DNA from 2 places in the Romboutsia sp. LXY-2 genome. Region 2 is predicted to be linked to the other one. Evidence: a T-box and tRNA genes for the amino acid it is inferred to sense, from the RefSeq annotation. Region 2 holds a T-box; the other holds one or more tRNA genes.
The links. The T-box of region 2 lies ahead of serS (serine--tRNA ligase). A T-box ahead of a tRNA ligase gene usually reads a tRNA of that ligase, here a tRNA-Ser.
Positions count from the first base shown of each region.

Region 1: it encodes a tRNA-Ser, which carries the amino acid that the T-box ahead of serS (serine--tRNA ligase) is inferred to sense. The anticodon was not compared.

Region 1 is NZ_JBKFGI010000012.1:93,833-106,853, reverse strand. It holds gene ACI48P_RS17615 (DUF3842 family protein) at 1-309, shown strand, start outside; gene ACI48P_RS17610 (DUF8180 domain-containing protein) at 322-624, shown strand; gene hisJ (histidinol-phosphatase HisJ) at 850-1,638, shown strand; tRNA gene ACI48P_RS17600 (tRNA-Ser) at 1,920-2,012, shown strand; gene ACI48P_RS17595 (COG1361 family protein) at 2,140-3,258, shown strand; gene ACI48P_RS17590 (M42 family metallopeptidase) at 3,386-4,450, shown strand; gene ACI48P_RS17585 (DUF4300 family protein) at 4,557-5,459, opposite strand; gene ACI48P_RS17580 (ribonuclease H-like domain-containing protein) at 5,816-6,730, opposite strand; gene ACI48P_RS17575 (ATP-dependent helicase) at 6,921-8,963, shown strand; gene ACI48P_RS17570 (asparaginase) at 9,298-10,293, opposite strand; gene ACI48P_RS17565 (cysteine desulfurase family protein) at 11,167-12,318, shown strand; gene thiI (tRNA uracil 4-sulfurtransferase ThiI) at 12,374-13,021, shown strand, end outside.
Region 2 is NZ_JBKFGI010000029.1:169-4,211, forward strand. It holds gene ACI48P_RS21905 (3H domain-containing protein) at 188-700, shown strand; gene ACI48P_RS21910 (mechanosensitive ion channel family protein) at 795-1,655, shown strand; T-box leader at 1,747-1,967, shown strand; gene serS (serine--tRNA ligase) at 2,190-3,473, shown strand; gene ACI48P_RS21920 (nucleoside deaminase) at 3,629-4,043, shown strand, end outside.

The sequences.
Region 1 (13,021 bases), on a different contig from region 2:
TCAATAGCAACTAGCTCAATGATGAAGTCACATGCAAATAAAGGTGCAACAGGGGAAAATGCAATAGTGGTATCGTCTAAAAAAGCAAATATAATAGTAGCACCTATTTCTGTTATAATGCCAAATTCTATGATGGGAGAGGTAACAAGTAGAATAAGTGAAGCAGTAGCAGATAGTGAAGCTTTAAAAATATTACTACCGATTATGCCTGAAAACATAGAAGTTGTTGGACTAGAAAATAAACCGCTGGCGCTACTGATAAAAGATTCTATAAAAGTAATAAAGCAGGAGTTTAATATTAAAAAATAGGGGGAGTTACAAATGATATTTAATAATGAAACTTTAAGATACCATCATGGACATGACCATGACCATGATCACGAGCATACTCATGAACATGTACATACACACGGGGAGTCAGCAGAAAATAAAGACGAAAAAACTTTAAAAATATTATTAGTTCACTGGATAAACCACAATGAATCTCATGAAGAAGGATTTAAAGAGTGGGTAGAAAAAGCTAAAGCTATAGGGAAAAATGATACTGCAGACTATATAGAAAAAGCTATAGAATGTATGCAACAAGCTAATCAAATGTTAATGGAAGCTAAAAAATATATGTAATATAAAGCTGTTTCAAAATAATTTTTGAAACAGCTATTTTATATACTAAGGTATTATAACTTATCTGGTTTTTGGATAAGTTATAATACCTACCACTTTCAACCTGAGCAACGGGATGTGAGCTTGCCGAGCAGACGTTGGCGACATGAGCGAAGCGAATTTTTTACGTATAAGAATAAGTTTTTAAATTAGGGAATTATGACGATATAAATGGAGGAAATTTACATGAGAGATGGACATATACACTCACCTTATTGTCCTCATGGAACTAAGGATGCTTTTGAAGAGTATGTAGAAAGAGCAATAGAAATAGGATTAGAAGAAATGACTTTTACAGAGCATTTACCTTTACCAACTGGTTTTAAAGACCCTTCACCTGAAGATGATAGTGCAATGAAAATTGATAAATTAGATTTATATATCAATGATGTAAAAGCTATTAAAGAAAAGTATGCAGGTAAGATAAAGATAAATATAGGGTTAGAAGTTGATTACATAGAAGGTTATGAAGAATACACAAGATATATACTCAATAAAGTAGGAGATGATCTTGATGATGCAATATTATCAGTTCATATTATAAAAGTTGACGACGAATATCACTGTGTAGATTATAATCCTGAAGAGTTTATAAAATTGGCGAAAAGGTTAGGAGGAATAGATAACTTATATTCTAAATACTATCAAAGTGTAAAAAAGGCTATAAAATCTGACCTTGGTAAATTTAAACCTAAACGAATAGGACATTTAAACTTAGTAAGAAAGTTTAATCAAGTTCATCCACATGACTATAGCGAAAATAAAGATTTGCTAGATTTAATTAAATTGATAAAGGATGAAAATTATGAGGTAGATTATAATATATCAGGGCTTAGAAAAGGAGGCTGTAAAGAACCATATTTACATGGTGCTTTATTAGACTTAATAAAAGAGCATAATATAAATATGGTTTTTGGAACAGATTCACATTGTGCTGATGAAATATTATCTCTTAGAGACTTTTTAGGTGAGTAACAATAACATACTAAATATGTTAAAGATGGTATATAAATATATCTATGTTAAGTAATTTATAAATAGTAAGATATAACTTTATAAAAAATATGAAAAGGCTTCTGTGTAGTAATTAATAATTAAATCAGAAGCTTTTTTAGAATAATTTATTAAATGTAGATTGAGTTTATTATTCTTATAAAGCTATATATAATCATAATAAAAAATATATTATATAAAATGGAAAATATATATTGACTATCTATAGAAATTATTATATAATTTATCTTGTAGATGAGCTTGGAGAAGTACTCAAGCGGCTCAAGAGGATCCCCTGCTAAGGGATTAGGCTGGATTAAACCGGTGCGAGGGTTCGAATCCCTCCTTCTCCGCCAGTAAAGACTATCGATTTTCGATAGTCTTTTTTATTGTGTAAAAATATAGATGTACTGTAATATTGAGGTATGAGATATAATTAACATAAAGGGAATATTTTAGTAATGGTCAAAGGGGGAGATTATTATGAAAGAAAAGCTACCTAAGGACTGGAAAAAAATATTACTTTGGTTTGTAGGAGCAGTTCTATTTACAATATTAGTTTTCTTTTACAGTCAAAGTCAATTAGATAATTATGATACTAGTTATGTATCAGCTGATAAAGATAGATTGGAAGTAGGAGATCCTGAATACGTAGAATATGAAAATATCAAAACTAATGATACATATATCAAAACAAAAGGAAACTCTAAGTATTCTCAAATTAAAGTTAAAAATAACTCTAGCGAAACCTTATATGAAATAAGTATTGGGTTAAAAGAGCAAGAGATGAATAATCCATCTGAGTTTATTATTCCGTCCTATAGTATAGAGGTATTAGAGCCTGGAGAAAGTGCTATACTAAGTAACCGTCATGAAAATTTAAAAGATGGTGAAAAACTTGAAATAGATAGATATTCTTATTGTGATGGTAAAGGTAAATCTTATGAAGTAACTAAGAGAATAGAAGATGGTAAAATTAAATTAGGAATTAGTAGTGATAGAGATGATAAGTTTTACAAATACCACGATATTACACCTAAAGTTGATGCTATATCATTTAAATATATAAGCGAAAAAGAAGAAAATAATAAGATATATTATGAATTAGAAATAAAAAATAATTCTAAAATTGATGTTGATAAAATTCACTTAACTTTAAACGAAGAATTTGATGGAAATATTGTTGGGAGCTATTATGTTGGATATAGTGGCAAATTAAAGCCAGGAGAAACTGGCACCTTAAAGTTTAATACAAGTAAGGATATAAAACTAGATATGGTTTATTATGGTTATGTAACGTACAATGAACCTGATAAAGAGGAAACTATATCAGATTATTATATATATGTGAAACAAGGTAAATATAAATTTTATAATTATGAAGACCTTGAAGTAAGTTCACGTAGAACATTATATTTATCTATTAGTAATGTTATTGTTATTTCAGCTTTCTGGATATTAGATGCCTTTTCAAAAAAGATGAAGAATAAAGGTATTTTAGAAAATAATGAAAAATATATAAAAATTTCAATAACTTTAAGTAGAATTAGGATTGCAATATTAATTCTGTATGTAATTTTCGCATTGTTAGTAACGTTTTAAATTAATTTAATTAATAGTAGGGCTTTCATATTTAGAAGGCTCTTTTTTTATCACTAGCAGATGTAAATATATGCTAAAATTAAATAAGATAGATTTTTAAATTTCAAATTATAAGGGGGATTTACTTATGGAAAAACAATTAGAGATGTTTAAAGCATTAACAGAAGCTAAAGGTGTTCCAGGTAATGAAAAAGATGTACGAAATTTAATGAAAAAATATATAAGTCCTTACTGTGAAGAAATAACACAAGATAATTTAGGTAGTATTATTTGTAAGAAGACGGGAAATGAAGGTGGTCCCAAAATAATGATGGCAGGACATATGGATGAAATAGGATTTTTAGTTGCTAATATAGACGATAAAGGGTTTATAACATTCCAAACATTAGGTGGATGGAATGGTAAAGTAATGCTTGCTCAGAAGGTGGTTATTACAACATCTGAAGGAAAAGAATACATAGGCATAATAAATGGTAAACCGAATAAGGATGCAGCAGCTTCTATAGATAAAGATAATATGTTTATAGATATTGGAGTGGATTCTAAAGAAGAGGTTAAAAACTTAGGAATAAGACAAGGAGATATGATTACTCCGTACTTTGAGTTTGAGCAAATGGCAAATCCTAAATATCTTGTAGCTAAGGCATGGGATAATAGAGTAGGTTGTGCTTTATGTATAGACATACTTAGAAAATTAAGAAATAAAGAACATGAAAATGTAGTATATGCAGTAGGCACAGTTCAAGAAGAGGTAGGATGTAGAGGTGCTAAAACTGTTTCTCAAATAGTTAATCCAGATATAGGATTTTCACTAGATGTAAGTATTGCTAACGATACTCCAGGTCAAAATACAAACTATGGTGATGGAAAGCTAGGAAATGGACCTCAGTTACATATATTTGATGGTGGATTAGTAGGTCATGTAGGTCTTAGAAATTACTTAATAGATATAGCTGAAGAATTAGAAATACCTTATCAAGTTAATTCTTTACCATTTGGAGGAACAGATGCTAGCCAAATGCATTTAGCTCACAACGGAGCTCCATGTATGAGTATAGGTATACCAACTAGATATATACACTCACATGCTAGTATAATCCATAAAGATGACTATGATAATACTGTAAAACTTGTTACTGAATTTATAAAGAGATTAAACAGCAAAGAGTACCAAAGAATTATAGAAGAATAGAGTATATATTTTGAAATATAGTCTATAAGTAGATTTGTTTATACAAATCTACTTATAGATTTTTTTAGTTTATAAGATTACATTTTAGGTTGAGACATTATTTTAATTAGAATTGCATAACATTATCATTTTCCATTATTATAGGTTTTGAACCATTTCCTGTTGTGTCTACATCCAATCTATTCATTAAATATGAATATAATTCTTTTCTATTGTTAAATTTAGATACTATATAAGGTGTTAAGAAAGAATATTTTTCTACAAAAGTTAAACCTTCGTTGTCTTCTATTAATACTCCAGCATGACCTACAAAAAGTTCTTTAGTATCATAGTCATGTAAATATCCATTTATCATAGATACTTTACCATTATTCTTGAAAGTTATATTTCTTTTTTCCAACTCTTTTTTAATAGTATCAACGTGAACTTGATAATCCTTAGTATCTTCTGCTTTAATAGATGCAAATAAATTTATAAACTTGTTTCTATCATCCTTATTAAATTTTGATAATGGATAGTTGTCAAAACTATCTAAATCCATAAATAAGTTACTACTATCACCTGTGTATTGACTATTTGAGTTTATAAAATCTTTCATTATCTCGAATGCTGTTAATCTACAGTTAAAGTCCTGGTATAAATACCCTTCTTTTTCCCATTTTTGGCTTGAGTATACATCATCAAAACTTGCCTCTGGTAACTCAGTTGTTATGTATCCACTTTGTAAGCCTTTCATTTCTTTCATAATTTTATTGTATGAGTTAACTTTTTCTATAAAGTAATTTATAGAATCTTCTCTTACTCCAGCATCTTTAAGCTTTTTTATGATTTCTTCTTTAGTTTCATTATCTACCAAATTAGTATATGTTAGTTTGTAATCTTTACTATAATCTGATTGTTGTGTTTGATTTTGATTTTCCTCTTCGTTATTGACTTTATTAGGGGTAGAGCACCCTGTAGTTAGAATTACTGTACATAATAATATTGCTATATATTTTTTAACTTTCATTATGTTTTCTCCTTTGTAGTAAATATTTTATAGTCACATATAATAAGACGCATTATGAGTAGGAAAAGTTTTAGAGATTTTATTTTTTACGCTTAAGGATATTATAATACTTCTAATTATGTGGATAATTTCTTAACCTAAGTAATATCAACAGACTGGTTTTGAGCGTAAAAAAGATTTTGAGCAACGGACGAAGTCGTTGGCGACATGAAGTAGTTCGCAGACGTAGTCGCTCAAGCGAAGCGAATTTTTTATCAAATGAGTAAATTAGCATTAGTTATTCGTGAGAATATTCGATTTATTAAGGGATGACTTATTTATAAAAATATTGACGTATGAAAAAAGAACTAAAAGCCTTATAAGGCTTTTAGTTCTTTTTGAATTAAGTAACTACATAAAGTGTGAATATTTTCTTCTAAGCACGAATCATTAACTTTTAAAGGTATTATCTTAGACATTCTATAAAATAGTATAGAATTATTATTAGAGTCTACACCTTTATCTATGTTAATATTTAAAGTAATGATATCTTTGCCAGAAATTATATTATAATTGTCAGTATAAATACTTATGTCATTGTAGTTTCCTGAGAAAATATTATATTTCATTATTAATCGAGTATTAGAAATTTTATATGATTTAGCTATCAGTTTAACTTTTAGGATATTAGAATTTATAGTTATGAGATCTAGCTTTTTTTCTAAAACTTCTTTTATCTTAAACAAGTGACCTAAGTAATAAATATCCTCATAGTTATGAAGTAATATTATGTCCTTTAATTTTTGAGATTTATTATTAACATAATTTTTATACATATCAACACTTTCTTTACCGGATATAGTATCTTCTCTATGTATTCCCACGTATTTTTCTACTGTTTTTAGTTTACAATCAGATAGAGACAGTTTTTCTTTATAAGGTTTTATTAATCTTAAAATATCAATATCATCAGATTTGTCTAAAGAAAAATCAATATTGTGCTTAGCTAATCTAGAATTTAAAAATGGGATATCGAATGTTATTCCGTTAAATGTAATATGATTTTGAAAATCTGATATCTGATCTATAAAAGTTAATAGTAGTTCTTTCTCTTGATCTTCATTTTCTGCGAAAAACTGTTTAATTACAGTGTTATTACCATAATTAAAAAGAACGCCTATTAAGATAACACTACAGTATTTAGGACTAAGTCCTGTAGTTTCAATATCAAAAACAAAATGATTAGGAGGAATGTCAATATATTCATCTAAAACCTTTGTAATTATATCCATAAAATTTCTCCTTTTTTAAATTATATATTATAATAAAAAAGTCTTTTATTTAATTATTTTTAGAATGACTTTTTTAGTTGTGGATGTAAATTATTTTATACTTAATTTTAAAAGTGTTATAATTTCATTATTCAGTATAAACTTATATATTATTATAAATTAAATAAATAATACTTCAAGGTGGTAAGTTATGATAAGCATAGATAAATTAAATCCCCATCAAATGGATGCGGTTAATCATATAGATGGGCCTTGTATGGTACTAGCAGGTCCTGGATCAGGAAAGACGAGAGTTATTACATATAGAATAGCTAATATGGTGATAAACAATAATATAAAGCCAACTAGTATATTGGCAATAAGCTTTACAAAGGCTTCATCGGTAGAAATGAAAAATAGAGCGCTAAATTTAAGTAATGATCCACGAATGAATAAGGTTACATATGGAACATTCCACTCAGTGTTTTTTAGAATACTAAGACACTTTGAAAAATATAGCTTAGATAGTATTTTTGATGAAAAATCGAAAAGGTTATTATTAAAAGGAATACTAAAAAATCTTAATATAGAAAATGCAGATGACGATGAAACCATTGGACAAGTTATCAATGAAATATCTTATGTTAAAAATGAACTTATGGATAAAAGAGATTTTAAATCTGAGATACTAACTAGTGATGAATTTTCAAAAGTATTTAACTTATATGAAGAACATAAAGAACAAATAAACAAAATAGACTTTGATGATATGTTAATAAAGACATACTATCTATTAAAAAATAATCAAAATGCCTTACAAACTGTTAGAAATGCATACAAATATATACTAGTAGATGAGTTTCAAGATATAAACAAAGTTCAGTTTGAGGTTATGAAGCTCATTTCTAATCCTAGAAACAACATATTTGTTGTAGGAGATGAAGACCAAAGTATATATGGGTTTAGAGGATCTAGACCTGATTTCTTATTGGAGTTTGAAACTTATTTTGAAAATACCAAAAAGATTATGTTAGACATTAACTATAGGTCGAAAAGTGAGATTATAGATGTTGCAAATAGACTTATTCAAAATAATGAAAATAGACATAATAAAGTAATTAAATGCAGCCAAGGAGAAGGAGCGAGAGTAAGTTATATTTCTCCTGAAGACTCCGAAGAAGAAGCTGTATTTATTGGAAAAGAAATTTTAGAAGAAATAAAAAAAGACTATGTGGAGTACACAGACTTTGCAGTAATATATAGAACAAATATACAATCTAGAGCCTTAGTAGATGTATTTATGGATATGAGAATACCATTTGTAGTTAAAGACTCTGTAGTAACTATATACGACCACTGGGCGTCTCAGGACATATTGTCATACTTAAGAATAGGATTAAATCCTCAATCTAATAAAGATTGGGTTAGAATAATAAATAAGCCATTTAGATATATATCAAAAGACAATGTTAATATGATAAAAGATGAAAAAGATTTTATAAATGCATTAATTAACAAATGTGATCTACATCCAAAACAAGTAAAGACAATAAATGACTTAGAAATAGATTTAAGCTATTTAAAAACATTAAATCCTAAAAATGCTATTTCATATATAAGAAGTAGTTTGGATTATGATAGATATATATTAGACTATTGTACAAACAGAAAAATAAAAACAAATGGATTGATAGAAATATTAAACGAACTAGAAAGTTCAGCAACAAACTTTAAAACAATAGAAGAATACTTAGACCATATAGAAAGAGTAAAATCAGAGTTAGTAGAAAATAAAAATAATAAAGAAGCTGATGGTGTAATATTTACAACAATGCACAGTGCAAAAGGCTTAGAATTTAGAAATGTATTTATAATAGGAGCAAACGAAGGAACAATACCGCATGAAAAATCTTATGACATGGTAGATGAAAATAAGAAAAAAGATCAAATAGAAGAAGAAAGAAGACTAATGTATGTAGCAATAACAAGAGCAGAAGAAAATCTATGCATAAGTTCCCCATTAAACAAATACAGTAGAAAAGTATCAAAATCAAGATTCATAGACGACATAAAAGCACCAACAAAAAAAGAACTAGAAAACCTAACAATAGGAGATAAAATCTACCACAAAAAGTTTAAAGAAGGAACAATAATTCAAAAAGACAGAAATTTAATAAAAATAAGATTCAAAGACGGAGACAGAACCTTAGATTCAAAATCTTGTTTATTAAACAACATAATCTACAAGATATAATTAATAAAGAATATATATTAAATTAATATTTAATTATTAAACCTTAAATTAATCTATTAAATATTTAATAGATTAATTTAAGATATAGACGATAATATATAATTATATAAAAATAACAAAACTCAGCTTAATATTAAGCTGAGTTTTGTTATTTTTTATATGTTTTTCCCACACTATTAAGATTATACAAAACAAAAAGATTATGAAGCTAAACCAGCGGAGGTAATATAGATAGATTCGACTGACATTTGCAGGCCTGAACTTGGCCTGCATGGAAGTGAAGCTAGCTATATTGCCGCAGCGGTAGGCAGCATAATCAATTGTTTAAAAAATCTTAATAATATATTCCTTCTTCGAAGAAGTCTTTTATTTGATTTAAGTCATTAGTTTTACCAAGAGCTAACATTAATTTAATTCTAGCTTTTTGTCCAGGTAAATCTCCACCAAATATACATCCTATATTTCTAAGATCTCTACCAGATCCTAAATATCCGTAGCTATCAAATACTCTACCTGAATGACATCTAGAAACAATAACCACAGGTATACCCATTTCACGAGCATATCTAACACCTTCGTACATGTTTGGAGGTATATTTCCTCTACCCATAGCTTCTATAACTATACCTTGATAACCACTATCTGCAGCGAATTTTATGAAGCTATCATCCATTCCTACTCCAGATTTTATTAATGCTACCTTAGGTTCTACAACATCTGTATCAATAGTTGTTCTAGTAGCTATGTTTTTATATAAAACTAGTTCGTTACAATCTATTATACCTATTGGACCACCATTTAAAGCTTTGAAAGTGTTAAGTGAAAGTGTATCTGTTTTAGTAGCTTCAGATGCTAATAAAACCTCGTTGTTTAAAACAACTAAAACACCTTTGTCCATAGCTTCTTCAGATATAGCAGTGCAAACAGAAGATGATAGGTTACTTGAACCATCATACCCTAATTCAGAGCTACTTCTCATAGCACCAGTAACAATAACTGGTTTTGGATTATTTATAGTTAAGTCAAGGAAATATGCAGTTTCTTCTAAGCTGTCAGTTCCGTGAGTAATAACAACTCCACAAATATCTTCTCTAGCAAGTAAGTTATTTACATAATGCTTTAATTCCATCATATGATTAGGTGTCATATGAGGTCCAGGAATTTCGTCAAAGTTAAATACTTCAACATCTGCAACTTTATCGATATTAGTTACCATAGATAATATCTGTTCACCAGATAATGTTGGTATTGCAGCACCAACTTGTTCGTCTACCGTCATAGATATAGTTCCGCCAGTGAATACTATAGCAACCTTCTTTTTATTACTCATAATATCTCCTACCTTTTCAAATATAAAAATTTATATCATTTAATTAAATTATATCAAAAATATTATACATAGGTCTATGGAATAGTAAGGAAAAGATAAAAAAAGATAAAAAAAAAGAGCTCGGGGAAGCTCTTTTTTTGTTTGTTAAGTGGCTTCCGTTGCCAACTTAACAATAATGGATATAAAGTCTATCCGTTCAAAAGGGGTATTGGGAATAGAGATTTTAATTAAGGTTATCAGGGGGATAACCATGAATTAATAATAACAAAATTCGACAAAAAAAGCAATACTTTTTATTAAAAAATTTATAAAAACTAAAAAAATTTGTTTTTAAAATAATATATATTAATAATAGTTTGTAATTGAACTTATTGTTATAAAAAATAAAAAAACCTACCTCATTTGTCCGATCTGAAGTAGGCTATAAATGAATATAAAATATTCATTTATAAGGGGTATTGGGAATAGAGATTTTAATTAAGGTTATCAGGGGGATAACCATAGATAAATAATATCAAAGTTCGACAAAGTAATCAAGTTTTTCTACAAAAAAATATAAAGATATTAGTAAATTAAGACAATATTCGATAAATTAAAACTGGCAAACGGTTACTTAAAGATAAGTATAAATTTCCCTTTACTTAAAAAAGTTAAAAAAGAGAATAATATAAAATATGAATAAAACAGAGACTATATATTGTTGTAAAAAACCAAAAATAAGCACAATTAGCATATATATTGTTAAAAAATGAAAAAAATAATGGTATAATAGAAGGATGTGAAAAAAATAAATTACTTTTGATAATTAACATATAAATTTGGTAAAAATATAAAAACAATAATTTTTGTATATAAAGAAAGTTGGTGCAGTATATGGAGATATATTTAGATAATAGTGCTACAACAAAACCCTATAAAGAAGTTATAGATAAAGTGGTTCAAGCGCTAAGTGTAGAGTACGGAAATCCATCTTCTCTGCATAGAAAAGGCATTGAGGTTGAAAAAAATATAAAAGAAGTTAGACAAAATATAGCTAGATCTATAGGTGCAAAGGATAAAGAAATATTCTTTACATCAGGTGGAACAGAATCTAATAATACAATAATTAGAGGTGTAGCTAATTTACATAAAAAAAGAAAAAATCATATAATATCAACTAATATTGAACATCCTTCTGTTTTAGATACACTTAAAGATTTAGAAAGTGAAGGTTTCGAGGTAACATATTTAAAGGTAGATTCTACTGGAAAGATAAATATGGATAATCTTAAAGCTGCAATAAGACCGACTACAGCTTTAGTTACAATAATGCATGTAAATAATGAAGTAGGAAGTATACAGCCAATAGAAGCTATAGGAAAGTACCTAAAGACATTAGATGATAAAGTATACCTACATGTAGATGCAGTGCAATCTTATGGTAAAATAAGCTTTAGGCCATCTAGATATAATATTGATTTTATGAGTGTAAGTGGTCATAAATTCCACGGGCCTAAAGGTATAGGATTTATGTATGTGAAAGAGAATAATAGACTAAAGCCAATCTTAACAGGAGGCGGTCAAGAAAGTAGCATAAGATCAGGAACAGAGAATGTACCTGGAATTTATGGTTTAGGTGAAGCTGTAAAAATATTAAACAATGATTTGAATAAAAAGATTAAAGATATTACTAGTCTTAAAAATATGCTAAGAGAAGGCATTGTAGAAAATGTTGAGGATATAAAGATAAATTCACCAGAAGATGGTGTATGCCATGTATTAAATATTTCGTTCAGAGGTATAAAAGGAGAGGTATTACTTCATTACTTAGAACAAAAAGGAATATATGTATCAACTGGATCTGCATGTTCATCTAAGAAAAAAGGAAGTCATGTGCTAAATGCAATGAAACTTACTCCTGATGAAATAGAAGGAGCAATAAGATTTAGTTTATCGGACATGAACACAGAAGAAGAAATATTAGAAACTATAAAAGAAGTAAAAGAAAGTGTTAATGATTTAAGGATGATAATAAGAAGAAGATAATTTTAAGGTTAGACTTATTAGAAAAATGACTAAATTAATATAAGAGGTGATAGATTTGTACAATATACTAATAGTTAAGTACGGAGAAATAGGTGTTAAAGGAAAAAATAGATATATATTCGAAAACAAGCTTATAAAAAATGTAAAAAATATATTAAAGCCAATCGGTGACTTTAATGTATATAAAGAGTATGGAAGAATATATGTAGACTTAGAAGATTATGATTATGAAGAAATAATAGAAGAAGTAAAGAAAGTATTCGGTATAGTTGGAGTATGTCCAGCTGTAAGAGCTGAAAAAGATTATGAAAAATTAAAAGAATTAGCTTTAAAAATGTTACAAGAAAAAATAGAAGATGGAGCTAAATCTTTTAAGGTTGAATCAAGAAGAGGAGATAAAACTCTACCTTTAACTTCTCAAGAGATGAGTGTAGATATAGCTGGATTCTTAGTATCTCAAGTTAAAGATGCAATAAAAGTTGATGTTAGAAATCCTGAAATTAAAATAAAATGTGAATATAGACAAAGCCATGTAATGGTATATAGTGATACAGTGCCTGGTTATGGAGGATTGCCTCTTGGAACGAATGGTAGAGCAATGTCTTTATTATCAGGAGGAATAGATAGTCCAGTTGCATCATGGATGGTTGCAAAAAGAGGTATGGAATTAGAATGTATTCATTTCCACAGTTACCCATTCACT
Region 2 (4,043 bases):
CTTTTTTATTTTTAAAATAATAAAAAAGGACCTTCTGTAAAGAAGGTCTTTTTTGTTAACATAGCTTTGCTAATATTGATTTATATAAGAATAAAATATAGAATAATATAAGGAATAGAATAAAGCAAAAATAATAAAATTCATATAAAGTGAGCAAAATATTTACAAGCAAAAGGAGAGTATAGAAATGAGTTCAGAAGAAAGAAGAAAACAATTAATAGATATACTAGAATCATCAACACAACCTGTTAAAGGTAGTGAATTAGCTAAAAAGTTAGAAGTTAGTAGACAGGTAATAGTTCAGGATATAGCTCTTATAAGAGCTAAAGGATATGAAATAATAGCAACTCCTCAAGGATACATAATATATGCTAAAAGTAGTGTTGTAGAATATATAAAATGCAAAAATCATATAAATGATGATGAGATATATGATGAATTAAAAACTATAGTTGATATGGGTGGGATTATAAAAGATGTTATAATAAATCATCCAACATATGGGGAAATAAAAGCAAACATTAACGTATCGACACAAAGAGATATATTAAGTTTTATGGAGAAAGTAAAAAATAATGAATTTAAACAACTATCTTCATTAAGTAAACAAGATCATATCCATACAATAGAAGCACCAAGTAGAGAAATAATGGATTATATTATTAAGGAACTAGGAGATAAAGATATATTATCTAAATAAAAAAATGTATTAAATATACATAATGGTGATATAGAAATAAATTTAATATTATTGTTTACTAAATAAGATTAGTTTTAGTATGAAGGAGGTTGAAATGAGAGACGTGACAAAAAATGTAGCGCAAAAAACCTTAGAAAACTTTTCTGATGGAATAGCTGAAAAAGGACCAAGTATACTTTATGGAGTACTATTTTTTGTTATAGGTGTATATGTATCTAGGTGGATAAAAAGATTAGTGTCAAAATTTTTAACAAAATATAATGTTAGTAAAGGTATAACTAACTTTATTGTATATGGAATATACATAGCTATGCTATCTATAGTGACGCTTACATCTTTAGAAATGGTCGGTGTTAAAACGACATCAGTAGTAGCAGTGCTTGGAGCTGCAGGTTTCAGTATAGGATTAGCATTTAAAGAGATATTATCAAATGTTGGGTCAGGGATGATATTATTATTTTTTAAGCCATTTTCTATTGGTGATTACATACAGGGGTCAGGTGTAGAAGGAACTGTTCATGATATTCAAATTTTTAGTACAGTACTTAAAACACCGGACAATAAAACTGTTATTGTACCAAATTTCCAGCTAACTAGTAATAATATTACAAATTTTACCCATCAAAAAATAAGAAGAATAGATTTTTCTTATAATGTTACTTATGACAGTGATGTAGCTTTAGTAAAAAAGGTGCTTAATGATATTTTCAGAGAAGACAGTAGAGTTTTAGAGGATCCTAAGCCGATAATAGGTATATTTACAATAGCCAATAATGCAATACAAATAGTGGCTAGACCGTGGGTATATACTGAAGAATACTGGGATGTATACTTTGACGTAATGGAAAAAGTCAAAAAAAGATTTGATGAAAATAAAATAGAAGTAGCATTTTTGCCAGGAATTATATATAATAACATTAAACCGAATGGAAGCAACGATTTGGTGATGAAATAACAATAATAAACAAAAAATTAAAAATTTTGAATAAATAGTATTGAAACTTGTTAATATATATAATATAATGAGTATCAAATAAAACATTTAGTTAAAAGCTTTGACGGAAACTAGTAAAAGACATGTTTGTATTCAGAGAGTGAGTGGTTGGTGTGAACTCATGACAATGGTTTTTGAATCCATTCCCGAGCTTCTAGACGGAACTAATAGTAAGTCTAGACGTATGCCTACGTTACAGGGTTGAGTGGATTATACATATATTTTGTATAATCAATTAGGGTGGCAACGCGGATAAAGACTTTCGTCCCTTTTCTAGGGGATAGAAGGTCTTTTTTTATTACCATAAATTAATATCTGCAAAAAATTAGCTAATTAATACATGTATTGAAAAAAACGTTATCGATAACAAAATAGTAAAAAACAAATACGAAGAGATGGGTTTATTAGTACTAATAAGCATACTTCAAAAGCAAAAATAAATAAGAAAAATAAATGAGTTAAAATAATCAAATAAAAAAATAGGAGGAATTAAAAATGTTAGATGTAAGAAGAATAAGAGAAAACTTAGAAGATATTAAAAAAGCTATGGACAGAAGAGGAGAGAAAGAATTCGATCTTGATGCTGTAGTTGAATTAGATGACCAAAGAAGAGAATTACTTAAAGAAGTTGAAGTAATGAAGAACGAATTAAACGTTGAGTCTAAGAAAATACCTCAACTTATCAAAGAAGGTAAAGATGTTGAAGCAGCTAAAGCTGAGTTAAAGAAATTATCTGATGCAATAAAAGAAATAGATGAAAAAGTTAGAGCTGTAGAAGCAGATATGGAATATAGATTAATGAGAATACCAAATGTTCCTCACCCAGATGTTCCACAAGGAACAACTGATGATGATAACGTAGAAGTAAGAACTTGGGGAGAAATACCAACATTTGATTATGAAAACAAGGCTCACTGGGATATAGGAACAGGACTTGGAATATTAGATTTCGAAACAGCTGGTAAAATAACTGGTTCAAGATTCACTTTATACAAAGGATTAGGAGCTAGACTTGAAAGAGCTTTAATAAACTTCTTCTTAAACACTCATACAGATGAGCATGGATATACAGAAGTTTTACCACCTTTCATGGCTAACAGAACAAGCTTCATAGGAACAGGACAATTACCTAAGTTTGAAGAAGATATGTTCAAAATAGAAGATGCAGAATACTTCTTAATACCAACTGCAGAAGTGCCTGTAACAAACATACACAGAGATGAAATATTAACTGCAGAACAATTACCAGTAAAATATTGTGCATACACTCCGTGCTTCAGATCTGAAGCAGGGTCTGCAGGTAGAGATACAAGAGGTTTAGTAAGACAGCATCAATTCAATAAAGTTGAATTAGTTAAGTTTGTTGATCCAGAAAAATCTTATGAAGAATTAGAAACATTAACTAACGATGCAGAAAAAATGTTACAATTACTAGGATTACCATACAGAGTTGTTAGAATATGTACTGGAGACTTAGGATTCACAGCAGCATTTAAATATGACTTAGAAGTATGGATGCCAAGTTACAACAGATACGTTGAAATTTCTTCTTGTTCAAACTTTGAAGATTTCCAAGCTAGAAGAGCTGGTATAAGATTCAAGAGAGATAAGAAATCTAAAGCTGAATATGTTCATACATTAAATGGTTCTGGACTAGCTGTAGGAAGAAGTTTAGCTGCTATATTAGAAAACTACCAACAAGCTGATGGATCTGTAGTAGTTCCAGAAGTATTAAGACCATATATGGGTGTAGATGTAATAAAAAAGGATGAATTATAAAATATAGATATTCTTAATTTAATAATTTAAAATATATAAAAGAGAGCAGAAAATGCTCTCTTTTATATAGCTATCCTAAAAACATAAATAAAATAAAGTTGAAATATAAAAAAATATATGATAATATAGAGTTGTTATAAGTTTTAGGAGGCAATATGGAAAAATCATTCTATATGAAAGAAGCAATAAAGGAAGCATATAAAGCATATGACAAGAAAGAAACACCTATCGGAGCTATAATAGTAAAAGATGGTGAGATAATAGCAAGAGCTCATAACTTAACAGAAACGTTAAATGATAGCACAGCTCATGCAGAAATCTTGGCTATAAGACAAGCATCTGAAAGATTAGGAGGCTGGAGACTTATAGATTGTGATTTATATGTAACTATGGAACCTTGTATAATGTGCAGTGGTGCAATAGTAAATTCCAGAATAAAAAAACTTATAATTGGAACTCGACATATAAAAAATTCATACACTGAAAAGCAACATGAATTTAAAGTCGACTACTATGAAAATAGTAACGTTGATGTATCTTATGGAGTTTTAAAAGATGATTGTTCTAATA